2 regions of the Cytobacillus sp. Hm23 genome follow, and region 1 is predicted to be linked to the other one. Evidence: a T-box and tRNA genes for the amino acid it is inferred to sense, from the RefSeq annotation. Region 1 holds a T-box; the other holds one or more tRNA genes.
The links. A T-box is a leader RNA that pairs with one kind of tRNA and senses whether it is charged. The one in region 1 lies ahead of ACSVDA_RS09780 (valine--tRNA ligase), so its partner is inferred to be a tRNA-Val.
Positions count from the first base shown of each region.

Region 2: it has a tRNA-Val gene. The T-box ahead of ACSVDA_RS09780 (valine--tRNA ligase) is inferred to sense a tRNA for this amino acid. The anticodon was not compared.

Region 1 covers NZ_JBPXRQ010000012.1:35,684-45,309, forward strand. The annotation lists gene ACSVDA_RS09780 (valine--tRNA ligase) at 246-2,870, opposite strand; T-box leader at 3,022-3,269, opposite strand; gene ACSVDA_RS09785 (hypothetical protein) at 3,778-3,969, shown strand; gene ysxE (spore coat protein YsxE) at 4,015-5,052, opposite strand; gene spoVID (stage VI sporulation protein D) at 5,061-6,125, opposite strand; gene hemL (glutamate-1-semialdehyde 2,1-aminomutase) at 6,286-7,575, opposite strand; gene hemB (porphobilinogen synthase) at 7,665-8,645, opposite strand; gene ACSVDA_RS09810 (uroporphyrinogen-III synthase) at 8,907-9,626, opposite strand, start outside.
Region 2 covers NZ_JBPXRQ010000040.1:36,098-40,964, forward strand. The annotation lists gene ACSVDA_RS19810 (Tex family protein) at 1-2,080, shown strand, start outside; gene cmpA (cortex morphogenetic protein CmpA) at 2,103-2,216, opposite strand; gene ACSVDA_RS19820 (SprT family protein) at 2,699-3,157, shown strand; tRNA gene ACSVDA_RS19825 (tRNA-Asn) at 3,269-3,343, shown strand; tRNA gene ACSVDA_RS19830 (tRNA-Ser) at 3,345-3,435, shown strand; tRNA gene ACSVDA_RS19835 (tRNA-Glu) at 3,453-3,524, shown strand; tRNA gene ACSVDA_RS19840 (tRNA-Val) at 3,629-3,704, shown strand; tRNA gene ACSVDA_RS19845 (tRNA-Asp) at 3,722-3,797, shown strand; tRNA gene ACSVDA_RS19850 (tRNA-Gln) at 3,895-3,969, shown strand; tRNA gene ACSVDA_RS19855 (tRNA-Lys) at 4,137-4,212, shown strand; tRNA gene ACSVDA_RS19860 (tRNA-Leu) at 4,220-4,305, shown strand; tRNA gene ACSVDA_RS19865 (tRNA-Leu) at 4,322-4,407, shown strand; tRNA gene ACSVDA_RS19870 (tRNA-Arg) at 4,468-4,544, shown strand; tRNA gene ACSVDA_RS19875 (tRNA-Pro) at 4,583-4,659, shown strand; tRNA gene ACSVDA_RS19880 (tRNA-Gly) at 4,678-4,751, shown strand.

The DNA.
Region 1 (9,626 bases):
AGCTTATTTTAACGGCTAAATCATATCTAGGATTGTTGCATCTAGATTATAGAAAAGTGCAGCTCTTTGATTATCCTTCGCAAACACTGCAGCTTTGTTATATTAAAAAACACGAACCCTCTCAGGTTCGTGTTATATTTTAGTCTATTCATCATTCATTTGTCTACAAATGAATTTTGAATAATCCTTGGTAAAATGCCCCTCATTCATCATGCCTTTCACATGAGTCCGATCTTTATTAATGATTATCCTTTCAGTTCGGCGATACGAGCACGAACCGTTTCACGCTTTTCAACATAATCCTGTTCTTTAGCACGTTCTTCAGCAATTACTTTTTCTGGAGCTTTGTTGACGAAACCTTCATTACTTAATTTCTTTTGAACGCGATCTACTTCTTTATTCAACTTTTCCATTTCTTTTTGTAGACGTTGCACTTCTTCTTCGATATTAATTAAACCTTCTAGTGGTAGAATTAATTCTGCACCAGTTACTACAGCTGTCATAGACTTTGCAGGTGGTTGTAATCCTACACCGATCATTAATTCACTTGGATTACAGAATCTATCGATATATGAACGATTGTCTTCTAGACGAGTAGCTACATTCTCATCTTTTGCATTAATGTGGAGCTTAATCTTCTTACTCATTGGTGTATTCACTTCAGCTCGAACATTGCGGACTGATCGAATAATATCAACGAGTAAGCGCATATCATTTGCAGCTTGTTCGTTTGAAAGTTCTGAACGAACCTGCGGCCACTTAGCAACTGTTATTGAGTTACCTTCATGAGGTAGATTTTGCCAAATTTCCTCGGTAATAAAAGGCATGAACGGATGTAATAAGCGTAGAGTATTATCTAATACATATGCCAATACACCTCGTGTCGTTTTCTTTGCCTTGACATCATCCCCATATAATGGGAGCTTAGCCATTTCTATATACCAATCACAGAAATCATCCCAAATGAAATTGTATAACACACGACCAACTTCACCAAATTCATATTTATCTGCTAAAGTAGTAACCTTTTCAATTGTCTCATTAAGTCTTGTTAATATCCATTGATCTGCTACCGACTTCTCTCCTGTTAAGTCTATTTCTTCATACTTAAGGCCATCTAAATTCATTATTACGAATCGCGATGCATTCCATATTTTATTAGCAAAGTTCCAAGTAGCCTCAACCTTCTCCGTGCTATAACGTAAATCTTGACCTGGAGAGCTACCTGTCGCCAAGAAATAACGTAAGGAATCAGCACCATATTGGTCGATGACATCCATTGGATCTACGCCATTTCCTAAAGATTTACTCATTTTTCTTCCATCTGAAGCACGTACAAGTCCATGTATTAATACATCATCAAAAGGACGTTTCTCAGTAAACTCGAGAGCTTGGAAAATCATTCTTGACACCCAGAAGAAAATAATATCATAACCAGTAACGAGAACATTCGATGGGTAATAACGATTGTAATCCAATGAAGATTCATCAGGCCATCCCATCGTTGAAAACGGCCAAAGTGCTGAGCTGAACCAAGTATCTAATACATCATTGTCTTGTTCCCAGTTTTCAACATCAGCTGGTGGTTCATGATCTACATAAACTTCACCTGTCTCCTTATGGTACCAAGCAGGAATACGGTGTCCCCACCACAATTGACGAGAAATGCACCAATCACGAATATTTTCCATCCAGCGTAAATACGTTTTTTCAAAGCGATCAGGGACAAAATTCACCTTATCACCTGTTTGCTGTAACTTAATCGCTTCATCAGCTAATGGCTGCATTTTCACAAACCATTGTGTTGACAAATACGGCTCAACTACAGCCCCACTTCGTTCGCTATGACCTACTGAATGCATATGCTCCTCAATTTTAAAGAGCACTCCTTGCTCTTCTAAATCTTTCACAATTTGCTTACGGCATTCGAAGCGATCCATCCCTTGGTATTTACCAGCATTTTCATTCATCGTTCCGTCTTCATTCATTACAAGAACTCTTTCAAGGTTATGACGGTTGCCAATTTCAAAGTCATTTGGATCATGGGCTGGTGTAATTTTTACCGCTCCAGATCCGAACTCCATATCAACATAGTCATCACCTACGATTTTCAGTTCTCTTCCTATTATTGGTAATTTAGCTGTTTTTCCAATCAAATGCTTATAGCGCTCATCCTTTGGATGAACTGCTATAGCAGTATCTCCAAGCATCGTCTCAGGACGAGTTGTAGCAATTTCGATATACCCTGAACCGTCCGTTAGTGGATAACGCATATGATAAAATGCACCTTGCACATCTTTATGAATCACTTCAATGTCTGACAAGGCTGTCTTCGTTTGTGGATCCCAGTTAATGATATATTCTCCACGATAAATAAGACCTTTTTTGTACAATGTTACGAAAACTTCACGAACAGCTTTAGAAAGCCCTTCATCAAGTGTAAAACGCTCGCGTGAATAATCTAGACCTAAGCCAAGCTTTGACCACTGCTGACGAATATGACTAGCGTACTCCTCTTTCCACTTCCACGTTTCCTCAACAAATTTTTCTCTTCCTAAATCATATCTAGATGTTCCTTGTTCACGAAGCTTAGCTTCAACCTTTGCTTGAGTAGCAATACCCGCGTGATCCATTCCAGGTAACCAAAGAACATCAAACCCTTGCATACGCTTCATACGCGTCAATATATCTTGTAATGTTGTATCCCAAGCATGACCTAAATGTAGCTTACCTGTTACATTTGGTGGGGGTATCACAATTGTATAAGGTTCTTTTTCACTATCTCCAGTTGCCTCAAAATACTTTCCTTCCAGCCAAAACTTATAACGATCTTTTTCAACTTTATTTGGATCGTATTTTGTCGATAGCATTTGTTCATTTGTTTCCATGTTAGTTCCTCCTGACTAATAACTTAAAGCTCTTGTCATAAATTTAGTTTAAGAAAATTAAAATAGCAACGTTCGAAAAACGCCAATCAATGCGAAAAGCAGCCTATCTAAAAAATAAAAACTCCTCCATCCAAAAAAGGACGAAAGGAGTTTATTTTCCGCGGTACCACCTTAATTCTTAAACTACATTATTACACAATGAAGTTTAAGCGCTTATACAATAACGGTTGCATCCGGCTTCTTCTAATTGACACATCGATCTTTCAAAGAAGCAGCTTAAGGGTGACTTTCTAATAATAGCGATCCTAAGAAATTTCTCAGCTATAAATTTCTCTCTCTGAAGGAGCTATCTATTGTACTCTTCCCTGTCTACGCTTTTAGATATTGTTCAATTATCTTGAACGCATCTCTTATATGTTTGTCAATAGTATCATATTTATATTCTATATACTACCGAAAAATTGTTTTTGTCGTCAATCATCTTAGCCAAATTTTTTTAAAGTTATTCATTAGTGAGCTAATTAGATGGGTGAATGCACTATTTCATTGATGATGGCATACTTTAATATATGTTTAGTTTCGAGCATTTTATTGTAAAGGCTGTTTTCCAATGAGGTGTTTATAGTCTTAAAATAAACCTCTAATTGTACCAAGCATTTTCCCTTCTTTTGCAATTTCAAAAAACCTCACCTATTCGAAAGGCTCTTTTCATAAATTTTGTTAATATTTTCAAAACCTCTTATAAATTCTAGCACTATTCAGTCCATGAAGTTCTAGTTGTTTGCATAGTGATATGGTAGTACGAAAAACAACTATTAATTCGAAAACAGCCATAAGAAAAGTGCATATGTGAAAATCACTAGCTTATTTAATTGTAAGGAGGCTAGCTATGAGACGGAAATACACACCTTTTTCTCTCCCACCATGGGCGCGTCAGCTTCGCGATATTTGTGGACAAATGATCATTCCTATTGCAGTCTTTCAATTACTTCGTACCATCTTTTTTCCGACTACGTTTGATGTGTTTATACTTGCTTTATTAGTCGTTATTGCAGTAGCATTTGAATTTAATTGGATTTAAAAAATCCCATACACAACATATGAAATGTTATATATGGGATTCTTTTTATTCATTATTAGGCATTTGTTCTTCACCAATTAACTGCATAATAACAAACTCAATGTTTTTCATTTGCCAATATGCCCGTAGTAATTGTTCAGTACCCTGAAGCTCATTGTTATTTGTTGTACGTGATAAATGTTTGCGAACAATATTATATAATTGTTCAGGATATGAACCGTAACTATATAGCAAAAAACGTTCTTCTTCCTTTAATGAGTTAAATTGTTGATAATGCTGAATCCACTCGACACATTCATGGTTATTCACCGGGTACGTTCGTAATGTACGGTGTAGTAATGTAACTAAATCATATACGGGAGAAGCGATAGACGACCTTTCAAAGTTAATAAAGTAACCTTTCCCTTTTTCGTTGCTTACGACGTGTTGAGGTGAAACATTTCCATGTATGATTGAAACACGAGAATGCTTTTTTTGTTTCATCTTTTCAAACCATTGATCTAGATTTCGTTCAGCAAAATGAATAGCTTGCATGATTTCGTGAAAATACGTAACAAACTGCAATTCAAATGGTGACATATACCATTTACTTTCACACACTTCCATATACCTTTCCAAAAAGACCCTTTGCGTTCTCCATGATTCTTTTATATCATTATATGATTTTGCTATTTGATTATCTGTATACGTAATGTCCTTCGATGTCATATAATGAAGTCTCGCTAATTCTCGAATCATTTGCTGAAAGAAACCTTGACGATTTTCATGTTCAAACCATGGCATTAAATAAAAACAATTATTGTCGAAGTGTACAAGAAAGTTTCCATTGTTAGTTCGATAAATAGGAATAATATTCGTAAATCCACGTTCGAATAAAGATTGCATTGTCTTAATAAATGAACCGTCTTTATATTTACCATCCAATCTCTTCAATGCAAACGTTCCTGACTTGGAATATACTTTGACAAGCTTCTTTCCAATCTGCTCAACATTATCGGGTATTATTCCATAATTAGCTAGAATAGGACTATGATAATTTAATACTTTTACTGTTTTATCATGACCCTCATTTTTCGTAGTCATGTTAATTATTAAACTTTGCTATTGATGTAGATAGGTATATATAATATTTGGCCTTCATAAATGTCATGTTCTTGTTCGAGATGATTTACTCGCAAAAGCTGTTGAACAGATACATCATATCTTTCTGATATGGAATGTACGGAATCACCTTGTTGAACAAAACACATTTTCACTTGTGAAAAATCTCCTTCGTGCTCCTCTTTGCCAAAGATCTTAGTTAAATATAGTGCATTTTCATCACGTATTGCTTCAGATTCGTCCCCTACCATCGCTTCTTCTCTGACCTTTATTTCCTTTGTTTGAACCTCAGCACGTTCTTCACTGTGCCTTTCAAAGTTTAATACTAAATCAGTTTCTTCTCTACCTTTTAATTCAACCTGTGGACTATATACGTCTATATTTGGCACATTACTTTCAGCACTTTCTGCTGAATCTAAAACATCTTCTTCCACTTGTTTTCTGACTTCAACTTCGAATGGATCATACAAGTCTTCTTCAATTCCAACTTGAACCACATCTTCTCCATCATTTACATGTCCAACTGAATCGACTTCATTTACTTCCACCCGTTCGATCCCGTCCTGTCCCTCATCATGCTCAATGATTTCCTCATAATACTCACTTTCTCTTATAACCTCAGATTGGTGATGATCATATATTCCACTTATAGAAAGGTCTGCAAACACTTCTAAACATCTTGTTTGAGGAATTTCATAATCAAATGAATTTATTGAAATATACACGTCATCCATACGATCAATTCGAGTCTTCGGAATTGTTATATCAACAGGAAAAACATGCTTTAGCTCACTTACGCCATCTTCTCGTGTAATAACAGTATTAACAACCCTCCCAGGAAACGCTCTGACGTCTTCATGTACAGCATTTTCATCTATTCTGTATTCACCTGATAGCTGAAGCGAACCACGAATAGTAATATATTGATCATGCTCTTCGATCATAATATCAGGATCTAAAGAAATTGATAAAAGTTCAGAGACTTCCTGTCCCTTTTGAAACCAAACCGACTCTTCAATTGAAAATCGCAGCGACGATTGCTCTTCTTGTGTCACCTTACTCCTCCTTTCAAACAAGTACCATTTTTACTATGACATTACAGATTTATGAATGAAATTGATCATTTATGTATAAAACGTTGATAAAACATGAAAAAGGTGTAGATAAAGTTGATGATACACTTTATCTACACCTTATTTTTCTATGTTCATTTACTTACGATTTAAGCTTTGAAAAAGCAATTTCCGCACTGTGAATTGTATGTTGAATATCTTCATGCGTATGTGCAGTTGATAAGAATAGTCCTTCAAACTGAGATGGTGGCAAAAAGACACCTTGTTCAGACATAGCTTTATAAAATGTTGCAAAATAAGCTAAATTAGATTTTTTTGCCATTTCATAATTTGATACTTGTTCATCTGTAAAGAAGAAGCCGATCATTGAACCAGCGCGATTGATTGTATGTGGAATTTCATATTTACGCGCTGCTGCTGAAAGACCTTCCTCTAAAAGGTCTGCTTTTTGTTCAAATTGTGCATATGATTCTGGTGTTAACTGGATCAATGTTTCATAACCAGCTGTCATTGCAAGTGGGTTACCAGAAAGGGTACCTGCTTGATAAATTGGTCCACTCGGAGCAATTTGATTCATTATTTCCGCTTTTCCACCGTATGCACCTACTGGAAGACCACCGCCAATAACTTTTCCTAGGCATGTTATATCTGGGGTAACACCAAAATACCCTTGTGCACAATTATATGCAACCCTAAATCCTGTCATAACTTCATCAAAGATTAATAATGAACCATATTCTTCAGTAATTTCCCTTAGTCCTTCTAGAAAGCCCTCCTGAGGTGGTACAACCCCCATATTACCAGCAACTGGTTCAACGATCACACCAGCAATATCTTCACCAAATTGCTCAAAAGCATATTTGACACTATTGAGATCATTATAAGGAACTGTAATAGTATTTTTCGCAACACCCTCTGGCACACCAGGACTGTCAGGTAAGCCGAGTGTCGCAACTCCTGATCCAGCCTTAATTAATAATGAATCTCCGTGTCCATGATAACAACCTTCAAATTTCATTATTTTATTGCGAGAAGTATAACCTCGGGCTAAACGAAGAGCACTCATTGTTGCCTCTGTACCTGAGCTAACCATTCTAATTACTTCAATGGATGGTACGCGCTCAATAACAAGCTGGGCAAGATCATTTTCGATTAATGATGGTGCTCCAAAGCTTGTGCCATCTTCAGTTACTTTTTTAATTGCTTCTACCACTCTTTCATTTGCATGTCCATGAATAAGTGGTCCCCACGACAAAACATAATCTATATATTCATTTCCATCAATATCGTATATTTTTGATCCTTTACCTTTTTTCATAAAGATCGGATTCATATCAACAGATTTAAATGCACGAACAGGACTATTCACTCCACCTGGCATAAGTTGTTGTGCTTTTTCAAATGCTTCAATTGACTTTTGATAGCTTCGCATAATTAGCCACCTTCCTATAAATTATCAATGGAGTTACTCAGAGGTTGTAGAGTATCTACATTCCCTGACTTTTAAGTTTCTTAACATGTTTACTTCTCAGTTAACCAACGGGCTGCATCTTTAGCAAAGTAGGTTATGATTAGATCAACTCCAGCTCGCTTCATACTAGTCAATTTTTCTAAAACGACCTCTTGTTCATTCAACCAACCATTTTGTGCTGCTGCTTTAATCATCGAATATTCACCGCTTACGTTATAAGCTACAATTGGGATGTTAATATTGTTTTGCATATCTCTAATGATGTCTAAATATGAAAGAGCTGGTTTGACAATGAGAAAGTCAGCTCCTTCTTCTACGTCAGATTGAGCTTCACGAAGTGCTTCCAAACGGTTTGCTGGGTCCATTTGATATGTTTTACGATCCCCAAACTGTGGAGCACCATGAGCTGCATCTCTAAAAGGGCCATAAAAAGCAGATGCATACTTTACACCATAAGACATAATTGGAATATACTCAAAGCCCGCTTCATCTAAGCCTTGACGAATTGCTGCTACAAAACCATCCATCATATTAGAAGGAGCAATAATATCAGCCCCGGCTTTTGCCTGGCTTATCGCTGTTTTCACGAGTAAATTTAATGACGGGTCATTCAAAACTTGTCCATCTTGGATAATTCCGCAATGCCCATGATCTGTATATTGACAGAGGCATGTATCAGCTATAACGACAAGTTCAGGAAAAGATGCTTTAAGTTGTCGTATAGCATCTTGAACAATTCCGTGGTCATGATATGCTTGAGAGCCAACATCATCTTTCTCATTAGGTACCCCGAAGACAATGACAGATGGTACCCCAAGTTCAACAATTTCGGCTACTTCTTCATTAAGACGATCAAGTGAATATTGATAAACGCCAGGCATGGATGAAACAGGGTTTTTCTGGTTCTCCCCTTCTACCACAAATAGAGGATAAATGAAATCTTCAACGTGTAAATGTGTCTCTCGTACCATTCTTCGGACATTAGCTGTTTGACGTAGCCTACGATAACGGGAAAAATTAATATCTTTCATGTAACAAATCCTTCCTTTCATATACTCACATGATTTTCACAAAAGTCCGAGTTAAATAAATTTGCTTATCACTTAAAAATGTTATTCTATGGCTCTTTTCGTAAACTTTGTTGCTATTGTTATCCAATTAGTACCAAAAAAAATGCTTTAACATGGTTAGTCATTGTTGTACAGAAGAATAGATACCACGAACTCTAGTTGTGTACGTGTTTGGCTCTTAGTACGAAAAGCAACAATTAATGCGAAAACAGCCTATTCTAATTAATTTGACACTCGGTTATAATACAGAACAAGCTCTTGCAGCATACTATCAAGCGTATACTCTTTTGGACATATATGCACGGTTATACCAAGTTTAGTTGCTGCTTCTTTCGTAATTGGACCGATACAAGCGACTATACAGCCCCCGATGTAATGGTCTATTGAATGCCCATTTAATAATGATACAAAGTTTTTGACAGCTGAGGAACTCGCAAATGTTATGACATCTATGTCATCATTTGAGAGTAATTTAAATAAATTATGTTTACTCTGGCTGTTCTCAATTGTTAGATAAACGACCAAATCTGTTACATCATATCCGTTGCTAATTAACCGAGACTTAAACCTATCACGTGAAAGATTCCCTCGAACATTTAAAATTCGATCTCCCGAATTCAAATATGGATATAATGCCTCTAATAAACTTTCTTGTACAAACTGTTTTGGTACAACTGACGCTTCGTGTCCATACTGTTGTAATGCTTCTAAAGTTCTTTTTCCTACTACAGCAATCTGCGGAAATAATACGTTACATTCTAGCTGCTCCTTAAATTGTTGAAAAAAGAAATGTACGCCATTTACACTTGAGAAAATAAGCCATTGATATTCATGTAGCTCATTCACAATCATTTTGTTTTCATGTGTATAATTTGCAGGGATGATAGAAATTAATGGAATTTCTACAGCGATACCTCCAAGTTCTACAATTTTCTCAGCAAA
Region 2 (4,867 bases), on a different contig from region 1:
GCTGAATGAAGGTAATACGGTGCCATTTATTGCACGATATCGTAAAGAGCTTACTAATGCTTTGGATGAGGTTCAAATTCGAGCTATTCAAGAGAAATGGACATATTTACAAAATCTCGAGTCGCGTAAAGAGGAAGTTATTCGCTTAATAAGTGAACAGGGGAAGCTTAGTGAAGAACTGAAAAGAAAAATAGAAGAGACGACAAAGCTGCAGCAAGTAGAAGATTTATATCGTCCATACAAGCAGAAAAGGCGTACAAAAGCAACGGTTGCTAAGGAAAAAGGTTTGGAGCCTTTTGCAAAGTGGATAATGGATTTTCCGAAAAATGTAAATGTTGAAGACTATGCGCAACAATTCATATCGAAAGAGAAAGAGCTAGTTTCTGTTGAAGAAGTATTACAAGGTGCAAAAGATATTATTGCAGAATGGATATCAGAGGACGCAACTATTAGGCAATGGATTCGTAAAGAAACATTACAAAAAGGTAGAGTTGAATCTTCTGTAAAAGATGAAGCTGCTGATGAAAAAAAGGTATTTGAAATGTATTATGAGTTTGGGGAGTTAATTAATAAAATTGTTCCCCATCGTGTACTCGCTATGAACAGGGGTGAAAAGGAAGAAGTTCTGCGTATTTCAATTAAGCCACCGATAGAACAAATTTTAAGTTATGTACTTAATTCTGTCATAAAACAAACAGACTCTTCTGTTAACGTATATGTAACTGAAGCGATTGAGGATAGTTACAAAAGGTTAATTCAACCTTCTATTGAAAGGGAAATCCGCAAAGAGCTTACTGATAAAGCAGAAGACCAAGCGATACATATTTTTTCAGAGAATTTAAGAAACCTGCTACTGCAACCCCCGTTAAAAGGCAAGGTTGTGTTAGGTGTTGACCCTGCATATCGAACAGGGTGTAAATTAACTGTTGTAGATGAGACAGGAAAAGTGTTGCATATTGATGTCATCTATCCACATCCTCCAGCGAAAAAAATAACTGAAGCAAAGGATAAAGTCATTTCTACTTTAATAAAGTTCGACGTAGAGATGATTGCAATTGGGAACGGTACTGCGTCAAGAGAAACCGAGCAATTTATCGCCGAGACCATAAAGGAAACTAATTCAGACATATACTATTTAATTGTCAATGAGGCTGGAGCTAGTGTTTATTCCGCTTCCGATTTAGCAAGAGAGGAATTTCCAGAATTACAAGTAGAAGAGAGAAGTGCCATTTCTATCGCAAGGCGTTTGCAGGATCCTTTAGCTGAACTTGTGAAAATCGACCCTAAATCAGTAGGTGTAGGCCAATACCAGCATGATGTATCTCAGAAAAAGCTAAACGATTCTTTAACTTTTATTGTAGAAACAGTTGTAAACCAAGTAGGTGTTAATGTAAACACTGCCTCCCCTTCACTTCTTCAATATGTAGCAGGTTTATCAAAAACTGTTGCAAAGAATATTGTGAAGCAAAGAGAGGAGAGTGGGAAATTTAGTAATAGATCTGAACTGAAGAACATTCCGCGCCTTGGTTCAAAAACGTATGAGCAATGTATTGGTTTTCTTCGTATTAATGATGGTGACTCACCTTTGGATCGGACGAGTATTCACCCCGAAAGTTATGAAATAACAAGGTTGTTACTTGAGAGGCTTGGATTAACAATTGACCAAATAGGGTCAGGTGAATTAATTCAAGCGATGGGTAATGTATCAATAGATGAGATGTCAGTAGAATTAAGTGTTGGTAAATTAACGTTGAAGGATATTGTTGAAGCTCTTAAACGTCCAGAAAGAGATCCTAGAGATGATTTGCCAACGCCATTATTAAAGAAAGACGTATTGCAACTAGAAGATTTAGAAAAAGGTATGGAATTACAAGGGACAATTCGTAATGTAGTAGACTTTGGCGCGTTTGTTGATATTGGAGTTAAGCAAGATGGCCTAGTTCATATTTCAAAGCTAAGTAACCGGTTTGTTAAGCATCCACTGGATGTTGTGGCTGTTGGTGATGTTGTAACAGTATGGGTTGATGATGTTGATGAGAAGAAAGGAAGAGTTTCCTTAACGATGTTAGGTGCAAATTAATAAATGTATAAAACACTGCTATTTAATTAGTAGTGTTTTTTCTGTAAAAAAACCAGCATTGGTTAAGAAGCCTAATTTGATAGGAGTTTTTTTCATAATAAGCCTTTTGTATTTGGTTTTTAAACCAAGTTGGCATAACTATACCCTCCTTAATTTTAGATGATGTTTTCTTCTTATATTAAATGGCTGTTTTCGTATTGATTGTTGTTTTTTGTTCTAATATATAAGCACGTATAAACATAGCGGCCGTGGCATCTTTTCAACTTTTACAATTATTTAGAGTTCATAAGACTTTTCATACTGTCCGTTTTTATTAAAAATAGCAACAATGTTTACGAAAAGAGCCTATTAAATGGAACAGCGCTAGATGGAGACTTTATGAGGTCGCCATTGTTAAAGATACTTTTCATATGTGTATGATATGGTTTTTATAGTCTTAAGACGAACGAAAATTATATTCGTGTTTAGTCCATATTACGAAAAGCAACAAGAAAATAGTTTAGATTGTAGATGAAACGAATTTGTATGTGTAGTATTTATTTTATGCAATAATAGCTTGTTAGGTTTCATTTTCTAAGTAATTGGTGAACTTATTGTTGAGAATAAGGAGGAATAGTAATGGACGATCGTCAACTTCAGGATTTAGTAGAAGAAGTATCCCGGTTATCCTTTGGTAAGCCATTTAGACATAAGGCCGTATTTAATAATAGGCTACGAACTACTGGTGGGAGATATTTGCTAAAATCTCATAACATTGAATTGAATGTAAAGTATTATCAAGAACATGGGATAAGTGATTTGATCGATGTAATTAAACATGAGCTATGTCATTACCATCTTCATATTGAAGGTAAGGGGTATAAGCATAGGGATAGAGATTTTAAACAACTTCTTACATTAGTTAACGCTCCGAGGTTCTGTAAACCTATTCAGGCTGCTACAAAAAACAAGAAATATGAATATATTTATGAATGCATAAAGTGTCAAAAACAATATATGCGAAAAAAAAGAATGGATATGAATAAATATGTATGTGGTCAATGTAGAGGGAAAATAAGATTGCTTGACTTAAAATAGAAATCGTGATAAATTATAAAAGCGTCGCTGATGTAAGATGACAGATAATAGCCTATCATAGTCTTGACAACGATTGTATAGCTGAATATAATATGAAGAGTTGACATTTATTCCACAGTAGCTCAGTGGTAGAGCTATCGGCTGTTAACCGATCGGTCGCAGGTTCGAATCCTGCCTGTGGAGCCAAGGAGAAGTACTCAAGTGGCTGAAGAGGCGCCCCTGCTAAGGGTGTAGGTCGCGTAAGCGGCGCGAGGGTTCAAATCCCTCCTTCTCCGCCAGTGACCAGTTGTTTCTAGGCCCGTTGGTCAAGTGGTTAAGACACCGCCCTTTCACGGCGGTAACACGGGTTCGAATCCCGTACGGGTCATATATTATTTATGGGATGTGAGGAAGTTTAATGTGCAAACGCATATTAAATACTCGCCTCCCATTTCTTAACTCATGATGAGTGAAGTTTCGCTATCATCATAGGGAGGATTAGCTCAGCTGGGAGAGCACTTGCCTTACAAGCAAGGGGTCGGCGGTTCGATCCCGTCATCCTCCACCATTTATTATAAATTATTAGGTCCCGTGGTGTAGCGGTTAACATGCCTGCCTGTCACGCAGGAGATCGCGGGTTCGATTCCCGTCGGGACCGCCAGCTATATACTGTTCTACGTATGTAATAACAAGAATTAAGCATACTACTTATGGAGATCTCAATTACAAAGATCCATAACAATATATCTAAATATTATTGGGCTATAGCCAAGCGGTAAGGCAACGGACTTTGACTCCGTCATGCGCTGGTTCGAATCCAGCTAGCCCAGCCATTGTTAATTTTTATGTTATTAGGCATTAGCTCAGTTGGTAGAGCACGGCCGAGTATTCGTCGGAGCAAAACCACTGCGCACAAATCGAAAACATCATGAGTATACATGTAGGGATTTGGGTGTCTAGTTTTTTTAAAAAAATCTTTTAGTTTTACTTTTATGTTTACGAGCCATTAGCTCAGTTGGTAGAGCATCTGACTTTTAATCAGAGGGTCGGAGGTTCGAGTCCTCCATGGCTCACCATATATACGCGGGTGTGGCGGAATTGGCAGACGCGCTAGACTTAGGATCTAGTGTCCTTGTGACGTGGGGGTTCAAGTCCCTTCACCCGCACCAATGATTATTTTTTTATGCGGTCGTGGCGGAATGGCAGACGCGCTAGGTTGAGGGCCTAGTGGGGGAGACCCCGTGGAGGTTCGAGTCCTCTCGACCGCACCAAAAAAACACTTGCAATTATATTTGAATGGTGTTATTATATAAAAGTTGCTGATTTAATTAGCGCCCGTAGCTCAATTGGATAGAGCGTCTGACTACGGATCAGAAGGTTATGGGTTCGACTCCTTTCGGGCGCGCCAGTTAATTTCAAACGAAATTTGACTCCAATCCCATGATACGGGAAGTAGCTCAGCTTGGTAGAGCACATGGTTTGGGACCATGGGGTCGCAGGTTCAAATCCTGTCTTCCCGACCATTATAAAATAATATATAAGCGGGTGTAGTTTAGTGGTAAAACCTCAGCCTTCCAAGCTGATGTCGTGAGTTCGATTCTCATCACCCGCTCCAAAAAAACAAAAAAAGATATTGACATCACAATGAACAAGATGTTATATTAGTAAAGTCGCTTCTGAGCGATAGCAACAAAAAATGTTCTTTGAAAACTAAACAAAACAAAAGCGTCA